3 regions of the Virgibacillus salidurans genome follow, and region 3 is predicted to be linked to each of the others. Evidence: riboswitches for the same ligand, from Rfam matches in the RefSeq annotation. Region 3 holds a riboswitch; each other region holds the start of a gene.
The links. A riboswitch is a leader RNA that binds a small molecule or an ion and turns the genes downstream of it on or off. The one in region 3 is predicted to bind S-adenosylmethionine.
Positions count from the first base shown of each region.

Region 1 (5,164 bases), 940 kb from region 3:
TGGATTCATGCAGGAATATGAGGTTGAGCGGATCTATCGTGATGCGCGAATCAACCGAATTTTTGAAGGAACAAATGAAATCAATCGCCTGCTCGTTCCAGGAACATTGCTGAAAAAAGCAATGAAGGGTGAATTGCCATTACTGCAAAAAGCACAAGGACTCCAAGAGGAATTAATGATGATGATGCCAGAGGAAGTTGGCGACGAAACATTAGCCCAAGAGAAATACCTATTGAAAAACGCGAAGAAAATCGTCCTGCTAGGTGCTGGTCTTGCCGCACAGAAATACATGCAGAAGATTGAAAATGAGCAGGAAATTTTAGTGAATCTGGCCGACATGGTTGCAGAAGTCTACAACATGGAAGCAGCCATTCTCCGTACAGAAAAAGCAATTAATAAGTCAGGTGAAGCGGAAAATGAACAAAAACTGCTTTATACACAAGTATATGCACAGGAAGCATTCAACCGTATCGAAGCAGATGCAAAAGAAACGTTAATCGCAGTGGAAGAAGGCGATACATTGCGCACAATGTTGTCTTCACTAAGAAAATTGACACGTCACACACCAACAAATGTGATTGCCAAAAAAAGGAAAATAGCTGTGAAGATCATCGAGGAAGAGAAGTATAGCGTGTAAGACCACTCCCCCTTATTACAACTGTGATAGGGGGTTAGTTATTCTATAATTACGGGGATCATCATATGTTATAATACTCCACTTCAAAAACAATGAATAATTCCCCCCAGTCATGGTAGAATGTAATATAAATAGAATGGAATGGAATGGGAGGGTTGTAGATGGCGGTAACATTTTATTGGTATCCGAATTGTGGCACATGTAAAAAAGCGAAGAAGTGGTTGGATGAAAATAAAGTCAACTATAGAACCATACATATCGTAAACACACCACCGAAAAAAGAAACATTGCTTGATCTGATTGCAAAAAGCGATTTGCCAGCCAAGAAGTTCTTCAATTCGAGTGGGAAAAAGTACCGTGAGTTAAATATGAAGGAGAAAATTAAAAATGCAAGCACAGAGGAAATGGCAGAAATTCTAGCCTCTGACGGAATGCTGATTAAAAGACCAATCGTAACGGATGGCGAAAAAGTCACGCTTGGATTCTCTGAAGAAGCTTTTCGTGAAAATTGGTTGTAAAAAGCGGGATACTAGAAAAATATGCACGTAACTTGTATAGTTATGGTGCAATTCTATAATGGAGGGATTCAAATGAGTGTACCAAGCGATTTATTATATTCAGAAGAACATGAGTGGGTAAAACAAGAAGATGGTAAAGTGCGTATTGGAATTACAGATTTTGCCCAGGACGAATTAGGAGATATTGTATTTGTTGAACTTCCGGAAGTGGGGGATGAACTTGAATTAGATGAGCCCTTCGGAAGTGTAGAGTCGGTTAAAACGGTTTCTGAATTATATGCACCGCTAAGCGGGAAAATTGTTGAAGTGAACGAAGATTTAGAGGATAGCCCTGAATTTGTGAACGATTCTCCTTATGACAAAGCGTGGATGGTCGTCGTTGAACCATCTGATGAATCAGAGCTTGATCGCCTATTAACTGCTGAACAGTACAATGCAGTTACAGACGAAGATTAATTAGTGGTTAGTTAATACAGGCTGATTTGCAACAATGTAATTGCATAGTCAGCCTTATCTTTGTCATATACTACCAATCATAGAAGCTTTTTTGGTTGATTTCATCGGGAGTGTTGTGGGATCATGGAACATGAAACAAATAAAGTTATTATTGTTGAAGGGTTGACCGATAAAAGGGAAATCAAAAAGGTGCTTACTGAAGATGCCACTATTGTCTGTACAAATGGTACGCTTGGTGTAGAGCGCTTTGATGATCTTCTGGAAACCTATGATCTGGATAATAAAGATGTCTTTATTTTGGTTGATGAAGATCCTCCAGGTATAAAGTTACGCAGGCAACTTCGGCGGGAACTTCCACATGCAGAACATATTTATGTTAGCAGTGAATACCGTGAAGTAGCAACTACTCCTGGGCATATACTTGCTACTGCTTTGGTGAGTAAAGGATTTGCGGTGAATCCAATTTTTTTAGTATAGGGTGGTAGTTTTGCAAGAAATTACAAACGAACTGCTTCAGCAAGATCGTTATCTATTATTTATTTATACGCCTTTTTGTGGCACATGTCACCTTGCGCGAGCGATGTTAGAGAAGATAGAATCTGTGCATAAAGAAACCATTTTTTATGAGATGAACGCCTCACTACATGCTTCATTTATGCAAGAACAGCAAATTGAGAGCGTTCCTTGTCTATTGATTAAGGAAGGCAATGAGGTTAAAGAAAAAATCTATGTTTTTTATTCGATCGCAAATATCTACACATATTTGACGGATTACAAGCCTGAGCTATTTGTGAAAAGTTAACAGCATGAAAAATAGGATTGACACAGTATAAACAGCATGCTAATATTTAGATTATCAATTTATAAAAAAATTATCTCTTATCTTGAGCGGTGGAGGGACTGGCCCTGTGAACCCGCGGCAACCTGCGATATTTCGATGTCTGAAAGGTGCCAATTCCTGCAAAGTGTATGCTTTGGTAGATGAGGGAACGAGGGTATAACTATTTACGTCCTTCTGTTCTCTTACAGAAGGGCGTTATTTATTTTTGACGGGACATAATAAACAGTGGATCCGTTTTTAAAGGAGGATTAGACGTGATTTCGATTAAGGGTTTGAGTAAATATTTTACTACGAATAACCAAAGAATAACAGCTGTAGATGATCTGACCCTTTCGATTAAAGAAGGTGAGATATTCGGCGTGATCGGCTATAGTGGTGCCGGAAAAAGTACGTTTGTCCGTCTGCTTAATCGCTTGGAAGATCCGTCCTTTGGTAGTGTAGAGATTGACAATCAGGAAATGACGGAATTAAATACAAAGCAGCTTCGTCTGGCGCGGCAGGAAATTGGGATGATTTTTCAGCATTTCAATTTGCTTTGGTCACGTACGGTAAAAGATAATATTGCATTTCCACTAGAAATAGCCGGGGTTACAAAAGCGGAACGTCAGGAACGTGTACGGGAGCTAATTAATTTGGTGGGTCTATCCGGACGGGAAGATGCATATCCATCCCAGTTAAGCGGGGGACAGAAACAGCGCGTGGGTATTGCTCGTGCTTTAGCAAATAACCCGAAAGTATTGCTTTGTGATGAAGCCACTTCCGCGTTGGATCCGGAAACGACCAATTCCATCCTCGACTTATTGGTTGATATTAATCAGCGGCTTGGCTTAACTATTATCCTGATTACCCATGAAATGCATGTTATACGTAAAATTTGCAAGCAAGTTGCGGTAATGGACGAAGGGCGAATTGTGGAACAGGGGGATGTTTTGGACGTATTTTTGCACCCGAAACAAAACGTGACAAAAAAATTTGTGGAGCAGGTCATGGGTGCAAATGAGGATGATAGTGTAACTCATTTGATTAATACGTATGAGAAAGGTAAGATCATTCGACTTCATTTTATTGGTGAAACGACAAATCAGGCTTTGATAAGTCAGCTCGCTAAGAAATTCGATCTTGATATAAACATACTTCAAGGTAAAATAACACAGACGCAAGCTGGTGCTTATGGGACATTGTTTGTGCAGGTTGTGGGAGAAACAGCGGAAACGGATCAGGCTATTAGTTATATCCGTGATGATACCTCGGTAGAACTGGAGGTTGTTCGTGATGCTGACTGATTTATTTCCGAATCTGGATGTACAAGACTTGGTTGTTGCAACATATGAAACATTTTATATGACATTGTTAGCACTGTTAGGAACGGTTATTTTAGGAATCATTTTAGGATTGCTCCTGTATCTGACAGCACAAGGTGGAATGTGGCAAAATAAGGTTCTTAATTTTATCGTAGCTACAATTGTAAATGTGTTTCGGGCTATTCCATTTATCATCTTAATTTTATTGTTATTCCCGTTCACTGACTTTTTAATTGGAACCATCCGTGGGCCGTCCGCTGCATTGCCTGCATTGATTATCGGTTCCGCGCCATTTTATGGCAGGCTCGTGGAAATCGCGCTTAAAGAGGTAGATAAAGGTGTGATTGAAGCGGCAAAATCCATGGGAGCAAAAACACGGACCATTATTTTTCGTGTGCTCTTGCCGGAATCGATGCCGGCATTGGTGTCAGGAATTACCGTTACAGGAATTGCTTTAATTGGCTATACAGCGATGGCCGGCGTTATTGGTGCCGGAGGTTTAGGTGACTATGCATACTTCTTTGGTTTTCAGCGACGCGACTTTGATGTTGTGTTAGTTTGTACTGTTTTAATCGTCATCATTGTATTCATTTTTCAATTCATTGGAGACTTTATTTCCAATAAATTAGATAAAAGATAAAGGCTGTTTTCTAAAAGATTGTTTGTTTTTGAGACAAAAGATATAGAATTCGACATTATGTGTTATACTCGCCGCCGTCCGGGATCGCTCAGGGCGGATGCGCATCCTTAGGGCACGGCCTCAGCCTCCTCGCGGGAAACCACCGCTGCGGGGTCTTCGGACACGTGCTATTCCCGCAGGAGTCGCCGCCCTTCGCTCACCCGGACTGGTGAAGTGGTTTGAATAATACGGTAGATCGGCAGTAATCTGATTACAGCGGAGGAAATACATGGAGACTCCTGCGGGAGCAGAGACCTCGGTGAGACTCCGCAGTGCGTTAGCACAAGGAGGCTCACCAGCCGCCCGCGGAAAGCGGAATGTATTTCCGTAGCGAATCCCTGCTCTCAATCAGCATTTGCAAAAGAATTTTCACTACGTCGTCTTTTATATCATCTACGAAGAGTTAAAAGCAATAATACTTACGAAAAGAGCCAAAATAAAAGGAGAGATTTTTATTATGAAGAAGGCGCTAACGTTTTTATCTGTATTTGTAATTTTAGTATTGGCAGCTTGTGGAGGTGGAGATACGTCAGGTGATTCTGAAACGACAGAAATCACTGTTGGAGCGTCCAGTACACCACATGCGGAAATTTTAGAAGAAGCAAAACCACTGCTTGAAGAAGAAGGAATATCTCTTACCGTTGAACAGTATCAGGATTATGTATTACCTAATGATGACTTAGAGAGCGGCAATCTGGATGCAAATTACTTCCAGCATATTCCTTATTTAGA
Region 1 covers NZ_CP074373.1:2,406,826-2,411,989, reverse strand. The annotation lists gene KFZ58_RS12435 (acyl-CoA dehydrogenase FadE) at 1-637, shown strand, start outside; gene KFZ58_RS12430 (arsenate reductase family protein) at 799-1,155, shown strand; gene gcvH (glycine cleavage system protein GcvH) at 1,228-1,611, shown strand; gene KFZ58_RS12420 (toprim domain-containing protein) at 1,735-2,088, shown strand; gene KFZ58_RS12415 (thioredoxin family protein) at 2,099-2,413, shown strand; SAM riboswitch class I at 2,488-2,599, shown strand; gene KFZ58_RS12410 (methionine ABC transporter ATP-binding protein) at 2,707-3,735, shown strand; gene KFZ58_RS12405 (methionine ABC transporter permease) at 3,725-4,393, shown strand; gene KFZ58_RS12400 (MetQ/NlpA family ABC transporter substrate-binding protein) at 4,890-5,164, shown strand, end outside.
Region 1: another riboswitch for S-adenosylmethionine. It lies ahead of KFZ58_RS12410 (methionine ABC transporter ATP-binding protein); the one in region 3 lies ahead of KFZ58_RS07655 (LLM class flavin-dependent oxidoreductase).

Region 2 (5,164 bases), 300 kb from region 3:
CAGAATTAAAGATGTCTGAACTTGCCGCAACTAATCTCGAAAAAGGATTAAATGGAGAGAAACCTACGAATTTGATCGATCCAGAAGTGTGGGCACAGCTACATAAAGGCAGCTAGAAGGCTGCCTTTACTCATTCACCTTAAGCTAACCGGATGTTTGGTTTCACGAAAAGTTCTTGTGGAAAGTTATTGAATAATTCAACTCCGGTTTCCGTCACCCGGAATGATTCACTAATCTCCATTCCGGCATAGCCTAAATCAATGGTTGGAATCATGTGAAAGGTCATATTCGGTTCGAGTACGGTGCGATCTCCTGGCCTGAGGCTTGCGGTATGCTCTCCCCAGTCCGGTGGATAATTAAGGCCCATGGAATAGCCAATCCGTGACTCTTTTTTAATCCCGTTTCTTTCAATCGACTGTCGCCATGCCAATTCAACTTCTTCACAAGTAATGCCTGGTTTCACAACATCAAGGGCAGTGTTAACCCCTTCCGTAACAACTTCACTCAAACGTTGTATCTCCTCATCTGCCGCTCCCACCACTGCTGTACGAGCAAGCGGAGCATGATAACGCTTATAACAGCCGGACAATTCAATAATCACAGGCTCGCCCGCATTAAAAACATCATCTGTCCACGTCAAATGACAAGCAGAAGTCTTTTCTCCCTTTGGCACTAGTGGAACAATGGCCGGGTAATCGCCACCAAATTCTTCGGTACCACTTATTTGAGCATGTGAGATTGCTGCAACAACATCACTTTCCCTAACCCCTTCATTTAAGATTTCAAAAGCCGCTTCCATCGCTTTTTCTGAAATCCTGGCTGCTTTTTTCATATAGTCAATTTCCTGATCCGATTTGATAATACGGATCCAATTGGCCAAATTTGTGCCATCCTTGAACTTCGCATCCGGCAGGCCTTTTGTTAGCTGAATATATGACTTTGCCGTAAAATAATAGGTGTCAAACTCCATCGCAACGGTCTTCTTATCCCACTTTCTCTCTTTTAAAAAGTCAGCTACAAAGTCCATCGGGTGCCTAATCGTTGATTGTACATAATGATCCGCATATGGGAAAATATGATCTTCATCCAGCCAACTGGTGTGCCTTGCTGCATTCGCATCCAATCCACGGCCTATCCAGTACGGCTGGTCTTCATCTATCATAACGATGAGCAACTGGTGAACATAAAACGACCATGCATCATAGCCACTTAAATAATTCATATTCGCCGGATCTGTCACTAACAAAATATCTATACCTTCAGCTGCCATCCGTTGCTTTGCTCTCTTCATTCGCTCATGAAACTCCAAAACAGGAAACCTTAACATTACCATCCCTTCCCCTCTTCCTAAATTTACACAGTTCAGCGCACCGCACTGTTCATGAATACAACCGTTTCGCAACACCCCTTTCACTATTTATTCTATGCAATCAAATTACATGTAAGATAAATTTGTTAATGGAAACGCTTACTTATTATATGATAAAACATCACCTAAGGGTGGCTTGTTTCGCAGAAAACTGCGCCTATTTTATAAGATCAATCCAGAACAATAGCCTTATTTATTTTATGTCTAATTATATATCTCGGAACAACTTCCCTTTTATGCCGATTGTCGACATTTATACTTACCACTATCATAATTCAGTCCATTATCATTTGTCAATAAACTAATTTCACAATTTAAAATTATTTATACCCTTGTCATTATTCGACAAAAACCGGGGCTGTACAGGCACTGTTCGGTCTCTGTTCGTATAGAAAAAGCCTTGCAGAGGTGTTACAATTCCTCTGCAAGGCTTAAGATTAAAGATGCTAGCTTACTTCTGACTCCAATTCTTCTGCTGGTAATACTTCGTTCATGCTGCCTGTGCGGTAGCCACGAAGGTCCAGTGATACATAGTTGAAGCCAAGTGACTCAAGTTTTAGCTGGATTTCCTCTCGATGTTCCAGTAATTTGGTTATTTCCTCTGAAGTCACTTCGATGCGAGCAACATCCTCATGGTGACGGACCCGTACCATATCAAATCCTAATTTCGTAATAAATTTCTCTGCCTGATCAACTTGATTGATTTTTTGCTTATCCAGTTTAATACCATAAGGAATTCTGGATGCCAAGCTGCATGATGCAGGCTTATTCCATACCGGTATATCAAGTTCTTTTGTAAGCGCTCGAACTTCCTGTTTATAAAGTCCCGCTTCTTGGAGGACACTACGCGCGCCCGCTTCTGTTCTTGCTTTCAAGCCAGGACGAAAATCATCCATGTCATCCATAATCATGCCATCCAGCACATTGTCATAGCCCATTTCCTCAGCGAGCCCATTCAAATGGGAATAAAGCAATTTTTTACTGTAATACCAACTTTCAGGGGTGTTAGCTACAATATTCGCATCTTCTAATTCTTTTATTTCTGTTTGATGAACACGCACACCCATTTTTTCTGCAAGTTTTACTGCACCTTCAAATTCTTCTTTACGGAATAATTCAGATGCAACGACAACCCCAAGTACATTATCTTCTCCAAGTTCCTGCTGGGCACGCTTTAATACCAACGTACTGTCAACTCCACCGGAAAAAGCTACGATAACCCGGTTCATTCCTGAAAGAATCTCACCCAGCTTGTTGTTTTTCTCCATTGTTGTTTTATTCATACTACCTCGCCTCACTTTTTATAAGATTTCCTTCATTTGGAAAAAATTAATTTGTAAATACAACCTTTTATTTCCTTCTCTTTTTCTATTATAACAGCCAACTAAAACCGTTTCCACAAAAAACTTGAATAGCAACCTATTTCCCACCTATTAAAATAGTTTTCAAATTTCTCCTTGACTTTCCAAAGATTCGATTGTAAAGTATTGTTTATCAATTAAATATACAACTTTCTTATCCAGAGAGGTGGAGGGACTGGCCCTTAGATACCTCGGCAACAGGCTTAACTTAAGTACTGTGCCAATTCCAGAAGTGTAATGCTTGAAGATAAGAAGAGTGACCAGCTTATGGCGTCAAACCTCTTCTTATATTAGGAAGAGGTTTTTTTGGGCTAATAAAATATAGAAAGAAGGAATGAACCATGTCAATCAAAGCACCATTCAAAGCAGATCATGTTGGAAGCTTACTTAGACCAAATAATTTACACGAAGCAAGGAAAAATTTTAAAGAAGGAAACATCACTGCTGAAAAGTTACGTGAAGTGGAAATAAGTGAGATTAAACGTATTGTTGATAAGCAAATAGAAATTGGCCTGCAAGCTGTTACCGATGGTGAGTTCAGACGCACCTGGTGGCATCTGGACTTCCTCGAGCATTTAAACGGATTTGAAGGATATGTTCCTGAGCATGGCTACAAATTTGAAGGAACAGAAACGGAAAAATATGAAGTCAAAAACACAGGGGAAATTTCCTTTAACACTGATCACCCTTTTGTAAAAGACTTTACCGAATTCAATGAAATTGTCGGTGGACGCGCTGTTGCAAAACAGACAATTCCAAGTCCAAATCAATTATTTAATCCAAGGATTCGAGATACATCCATTTATCCGGATATCGAGGACTATGCAAAAGATATCATTAAAGCATACCAGGACGCACTACAAGCATTTTACGAGGCTGGTGTCCGCTACTTGCAATTGGATGATGTATATATTGCCGGCCTCTCTGCACCTGATCTTCCGCCCAATGATATCGCCTATTCGAGAGAAGAATTAATCGACTTAGCATTACGTGTCATCAACGGTGTTTTAGAAGGAAAACCGGAGGACTTAACGGTGACAACACATTTATGCCGCGGTAACTATCAATCTACTTGGGCTTTTGAAGGCAGCTATGCGCATATCGCCCCAACATTACTGGCAAAAGAAAAAGTAGATGGATTTTTCCTGGAATATGATGATGATCGCTCCGGAGATTTTAAACCACTTCATCACATACCAAATGGCGGAGCTCAAGTCGTGCTTGGTGTAGTGACATCAAAAAATGGAGAGTTGGAAGATAAAAAAGCAATTAAAGCACGTATTAGAGAAGCTTCCGAGTACGTGCCATTAGAACAGTTAGCCCTAAGCCCACAATGTGGATTTGCCTCCACGCACCATGGGAATAAATTAACCGAAGAGCAGCAATGGGATAAATTGAAATTCATCGTGGATACAGCGAAAGAAATCTGGACATAAACAGTTATGCAAAGCCCCTTCTCATATTCATAGAGGAGCGGGCTGTTTTATTATTTTTTGCAAGGAGATGAACACATGACAGATAACAGCATAGAAACCAGGTTAGCACAATTGGGCAATAAAAGTGATGAAAAAACCGGCGCCATTAACCCACCGATATATTTAACAACAGCCTATCAGCACAAGGGACTTGGCCAGTCAACTGGCTATGACTACAGTCGCACCAAAAATCCTACCCGGTCTCTATTAGAGGAAGGTATTGCAGACCTTGAAAACGGGGACTCAGGATTTGCCTGCAGTTCTGGAATGGCAGCCATTCAATTGGTATGCTCCTTATTTCGTTCGGGTGATGAGCTGATTGTTCCGCAAGATATATATGGCGGTACATACCGGCTACTTGAGCATTATGAAAATGCCTATGGGATTCAAACCGTATACGCTGATCCGGGGGACATACAGGAAACAAAAAAAGTTATTACTCCTGAAACAAAAGCCATATTTATCGAGACACCGACAAATCCTTTAATGCAAGAATTTAATATCGCAGAAATTGCAGCACTTGCTCAGAAGCACAATATTTTATTTATAGTTGACAATAACTTTTTAACCCCTTATCTGCAGCGACCATTGGAACTCGGAGCTGATATTGTTATCCATAGTGCAACGAAATACATCGGAGGCCATAATGACGTGTTGGCAGGATTGGTTGCAGCAAAGGGAAAGGAAATTTGTGAAAAGCTATCCGTCATTCATAATACGTCAGGGGCAGTTCTTTCCCCTTTTGATTCATGGCTTTTAATTAGAGGGCTAAAAACACTTTCTCTCCGAATGGATAAACATGAAGCAAATACGAAAAAGCTAGCGGATTTTTTACATAGCCATTCGATGGTTACAGATGTTTTATACCCGGGTAAAGGCGGCATGCTGTCTTTTCGCCTTCGTGAAAGTAAATATGTCAATGCCTTTCTGCAAAACCTTCAAGTCATTACATTTGCGGA
Region 2 covers NZ_CP074373.1:1,170,865-1,176,028, reverse strand. The annotation lists gene KFZ58_RS06225 (2-hydroxyacid dehydrogenase) at 1-116, shown strand, start outside; gene KFZ58_RS06220 (M24 family metallopeptidase) at 140-1,327, opposite strand; gene larE (ATP-dependent sacrificial sulfur transferase LarE) at 1,816-2,652, opposite strand; SAM riboswitch class I at 2,882-2,984, shown strand; gene KFZ58_RS06210 (5-methyltetrahydropteroyltriglutamate--homocysteine S-methyltransferase) at 3,072-4,166, shown strand; gene KFZ58_RS06205 (methionine biosynthesis PLP-dependent protein) at 4,242-5,164, shown strand, end outside.
Region 2: another riboswitch for S-adenosylmethionine. It lies ahead of KFZ58_RS06210 (5-methyltetrahydropteroyltriglutamate--homocysteine S-methyltransferase); the one in region 3 lies ahead of KFZ58_RS07655 (LLM class flavin-dependent oxidoreductase).

Region 3 (5,164 bases):
TGGCTTGATAAGAGTAAGAGTTTACTAGGATCTATGGTGCGCTTTTTTGTTCCTACAGCTATTTTTTCCGGATTTTTAAACAACACACCAATTGTGGTAACCTTAACACCCTTAATTAAAAATTGGTGTGAGGAGCATGGTATTGCACCATCAAAATTTTTAATTCCTTTATCCTACGTGACGATTCTAGGTGGAACGATTACGTTAATGGGAACATCTACAAATTTAGTCGTCCATGGCATGTTACTTGATTATGGGCACGTGGGTTTTTCTATCTTTCAGCTGGCTATTATTGGTATCCCCATAACGATAGCTGGTTTTATCTATATTTTTACGATTGGTTATAAGTTATTGCCCGAATACAAGGGGTTTCAGCAACAGGTCAAAGCGGATTCCAGAGAATACATTTCGGAATTAATCGTAGAGTCATCTTTTTCTTCTATTAATCAAAGTGTGAAGCAAGCTGGATTGAGAGATTTGAAAGGGTTGTATTTAATTGAAATTATCCGTGGAGAGGAACGGATATCTCCTGTACGTTCAACAACGGTCATTCAAACTGGGGATCGATTGATTTTTACAGGATTAATGTCTACGCTTACCGATGTACAAAAGACGAAAGGATTAACATTACGAACAGGTACGCATTTAGAGATTGATGATTTAAAAAATGGCAATACGCAAATTGTGGAGGCTGTTGTGTCCCATCAATCTTCTTTACTAGCAAAGTCCGCTAAACAAACACGGTTCAGGTCCAGGTATGATGCTGGTGTGATTGCGGTACATCGGAAAAACGAGCGAATCGAGAGTAAAATTGGGGATATTATCTTTAAACCGGGGGACACATTATTATTGCTTGCGGGTACAGATTTTGTTGAGAAGTATCGACAATCGAATGATTTCTATGTACTTACGTCCTTGGATACCCCTGCGTCTCTAAAACGTAATCCTGTCAAAGGCTGGCTTTCTATCATTATCTTTTTAACGATGTTTGCGATGGTGACACTTGGTGTATTAAGTATGTTTAAAGCGATGGCTCTAGCAGTGATTCTATTATTAGTAACCAAGGTGATTACGGCAGAGGAAGCCAAGGGATACATTCATTTCCATATATTGCTTCTCATTGCCAGTTCCTTTGGAGTCGGAATCGCAATGACGAAAACAGGTCTGGCTCAATGGATTGCGGATGGTCTATTGATGATAGGGGAGCCGCTGGGATTGTTCATTATCCTTTTATTGATTTATATGTTAACGAATATTTTCACGGAATTAATTACGAACAGTGCTGCGGCAATATTAATGATTCCGATCGGGTTAGAAATGGCTACAAATCTGCAATTAGATCCTATGGGGTTCGCCGTTACAATTGCTATTGCATCCTCAGCTAGTTTTATCACCCCGATTGGCTACCAGACAAACCTGATTGTTTATGGACCAGGTGGATACAAGTTTACGGATTATATAAAAATAGGAGCACCACTTAGTTTAATTGTCATGGCAATAACTGTCACGATTGTCTATTATTGGTGGTTTTAGGAGGGAAATTATGAGCGGTTTAACAAATATCGTTTGGCATGAATCTAACGTTACGAAAAAGGATAGACAAGAAAAGAATAATCACAGAAGTGCAGCTTTATGGTTTACCGGATTATCCGGTTCAGGAAAATCTACTGTATCCGTTGCATTAGAGAAAAGGCTTCATGAGTTAGGTATCCACACCTATCGTTTAGATGGAGATAATGTGCGCCACGGTTTGAATAAAAATTTAGGATTTAGCCCGGAAGACCGCAAAGAGAATATCCGTCGCATCGGAGAAGTGACAAATCTCATGGTTGATGCAGGTTTAGTGACCCTAACCGCATTTATTTCGCCGTATCGGGAAGACCGGGACGGGGCACGGGCATTGCTTGGGGAGAATGAATTCATTGAAGTTTATGTGAAATGCAGTGTGGAAGCATGTGAAGCGCGCGATCCAAAAGGACTATATAAAAAAGCACGTGCTGGTGAAATTAAAGGTTTTACTGGTATTGACGCGCCGTATGAAGAGCCTTCTAATCCGGAAGTCATTGTAGATACGGAAAAGCAATCATTAGAAGAATCAGTTCAGGTGCTTGTTACGTATTTGAGGGAGAAGGGATATATTGTGTAGGAGATCGTAAGTTTTTTTATACGGTTCCTTCTCAATTATAAAACTTGATCATACTGCTGTAGTCAGCTATAATAGAAAAATAAAGCAAAGTAAACTTATAGGGATTGTTTAATAAGCTATATTCAAGGAGGAAATAACATGAGTAATGTACCTTTACTTGTAGACACAGATTGGTTAGCAGACAGATTGGATGATCCAAAGCTGAGATTGTTAGATGCAACTACCTTTCTAAAACCAACTTCCGGTTATTATGACGTTTGGTCGGGAAAGGAAGCGTATGATAAAGGTCATATCCCTGGGGCGGTTTTTGCAGATTTGCTTGGAGATCTTTCGGATCCTGATTCCAAATATGCTTTTACTATCCCTTCAAGAGAAAGATTTGTAAAGAAAATTAGTGAACTTGGTGTTGGAGATGACTCTTATGTCGTGGTTTATGATCAAGGACAAGCAATAGTAGGCACTCCAGTAATTGCATCCGACTGGGCATCACGTCTTGCTTGGCAGCTACGCTATGAAGGTTTTGACAATGTTGCAGTACTTGATGGAGGATTTCCGAAATGGCGTGAGGAAGGACGCCCGGTTACGACAGAGCCAGGTTCTTATCCTAAAGCCACATTTACTGGAGAAAGACGTCCTGAATTATTAGCTACAAAAGAAGATGTAAAAAAAGCATTAAATGATGAAGATGTCATTCTGGTTAACAGTCTTTCAGAAGCTGATTTCAATGGTGAAACTGACACTTATGCACGAAAGGGGCATATACCTGGTAGTGTAAATGTGTTCTTTGGTGATCTTTCTAGTACGGATTCAAAGGAACTTTATGATTATGAAAAATTGCGTAAAACATTTGAAGAATCTGGAGCACTTGACTCGGATAAAAAAGTTATAACTTATTGTGGCAGTGGTATTGCCGCAACGTGGAATGCACTGATCTTAAACAAACTCGGACAAAACAATGTTGCAATGTACGATGGATCAATGACGGAATGGGCAGATGACCCTAAACTTCCGTTGGATACAGTGGAAAAAGAAAAATAACACGCTGTATTGTTTTTGGATAAGCAGAAACAAAGAAAGATAGAATAATTCCTGATCGATTGACATTATCCAAAAATTGCTTCAATGTGATATCTAACAATTACATATTTTTAAATCCTTATCTAGAGAGGTGGAGGGAAATGGCCCTTTGAAACCTCGGCAACAGGTTCGCTAATTAGAATACTGTGCTAATTCCATCAAGCATACGCTTGAAAGATAAGAGAAGACGTAATCTTGTTATAGATTTTAAACTCTTTTCTTATCCGGGAAAGAGTTTTTTGTTTATTTTGTAGAAGGAGAGTGGAGTTCATGAAGTATGGATTTTGGTTACCTATTTTTGGTGGATGGCTTAGAAATGTTGAGGCTGAAAACATGCCTCCAACATATGATTATGCAAAGGAAGTAATACAATCTGCTGAAAAATGGGGATACGATACAACGTTAATCGCTGAATTATATTTAAATGATATAAAAGGAACAGATCAGGATTCTATCGAAGCTTGGTCAACTGCAGCCGCTTTAGCCGCAGTAACGGAAAAAATTGAAATTATGGCAGCCGTTCGTCCGGTTTTTCACAATCCCGCTGTAACAGCAAAAATGGCAGCTAATATTGATCATATTAGTAAAGGACGTTTTACCTTAAATGTTGTTTCGGGCTGGTGGGCTGAGGAAGCGAAACAATATGGCGGTGATTTTACAGAACATGATGAAAGGTACGACCGGACAACCGAATTTCTTGAGATCTTAAAGGGCTTATGGTCAGAAGAGAAATTTTCGTATGATGGCAAGTTTTACAAAATAGAGAATACGCAGCTTTCCCCTAAACCGGTTCAGCGTCCGAATCCTGTTTTATATGCAGGTGGTGAGAGTGAGAAGGGGAAACAGGTTATTTCGTCCCTATGTGATGCTTATATCCTGCATGGCCACACCGTAGAAGAAGCTGAGGCGAAAATTGCCGATATGAATGAACGAAGAAAGTCAGCTGGACCTGAGCCTCTACAATCAATTGGTATGGCAGCTTATGTCATTTGCCGGGATACGGAAGAAGAAGCACGTGCTGAATTAAATCGTATTACCACTGTAACAGATACAAGTGGTTATGCCGGATTCGAAGATTTTACCTCAAAGTCGGAATTGGAGCAACAGATTCAGTTGCAGGATTATTCTGTATCAAACCGGGGCTTGCGTCCAAATCTTGTGGGAACACCGGAGCAAATTGCAAAACAGGTTTTGGAGTTTGAAAGAGTTGGCGTTGATTTACTGTTATTACAATGTTCGCCACAGCTGGAAGAATTGGAACGTTTTTCAAAACAGGTTATGCCAAAGGTTGAGGAACTGCGAGCATCGTTAACAAACATATAATAGGGGGCGGATTTTGTGAGTAAAATATATGTGCTACACGAAAATAACGAATGGACAGATCATTTAATCAATAGATTAGAAGAGTTACAGCTTCCATATGAAGATTGGTTATTGGATAATGGCAAAGTTGACCTGACTTCTTTGCCACCAAATGGCGTTTTTTATAACCGGATGAGCGCTTCATCGCATACGCGCGGAAATCGCTTCGCACCGGAATTAACAAGTGCTGTTCTGTCTTGGTTGGAGCAGAACGAGAGAACAGTGATTAATGGAAGCCGTGCGCTTCAGTTAGAATTAAGTAAAGTGCTGCAGTATTTGGAGCTTGAAAAGTTCGGCATTAAAACGCCAAGAACTGTTGCCGCAGTTGGAAAAAATGAACTGTTAAAAGCAGCAGAATCATTTGAAGGAAAGAAATTCATTACGAAGCATAACCGTGCTGGAAAAGGTCTTGGTGTTAAACTTTTTCATTCAGTTGAAGCCTTGCAGCAATACGTGGAGGGGAAAGAATTTGAGGAGCCGGTTGATGGCGTTACCTTAATTCAGGAATATATTGAGTCACCAGAGTCTTTCATTACACGTTGTGAGTTTGTTGGTGGTAAGTTCCTATATGCAGTTCGT
Region 3 covers NZ_CP074373.1:1,470,029-1,475,192, forward strand. The annotation lists partial or broken gene KFZ58_RS07640 (SLC13 family permease) at 1-1,533, shown strand, start outside; gene cysC (adenylyl-sulfate kinase) at 1,544-2,146, shown strand; gene KFZ58_RS07650 (sulfurtransferase) at 2,285-3,184, shown strand; SAM riboswitch class I at 3,300-3,407, shown strand; gene KFZ58_RS07655 (LLM class flavin-dependent oxidoreductase) at 3,494-4,546, shown strand; gene KFZ58_RS07660 (ATP-grasp domain-containing protein) at 4,562-5,164, shown strand, end outside.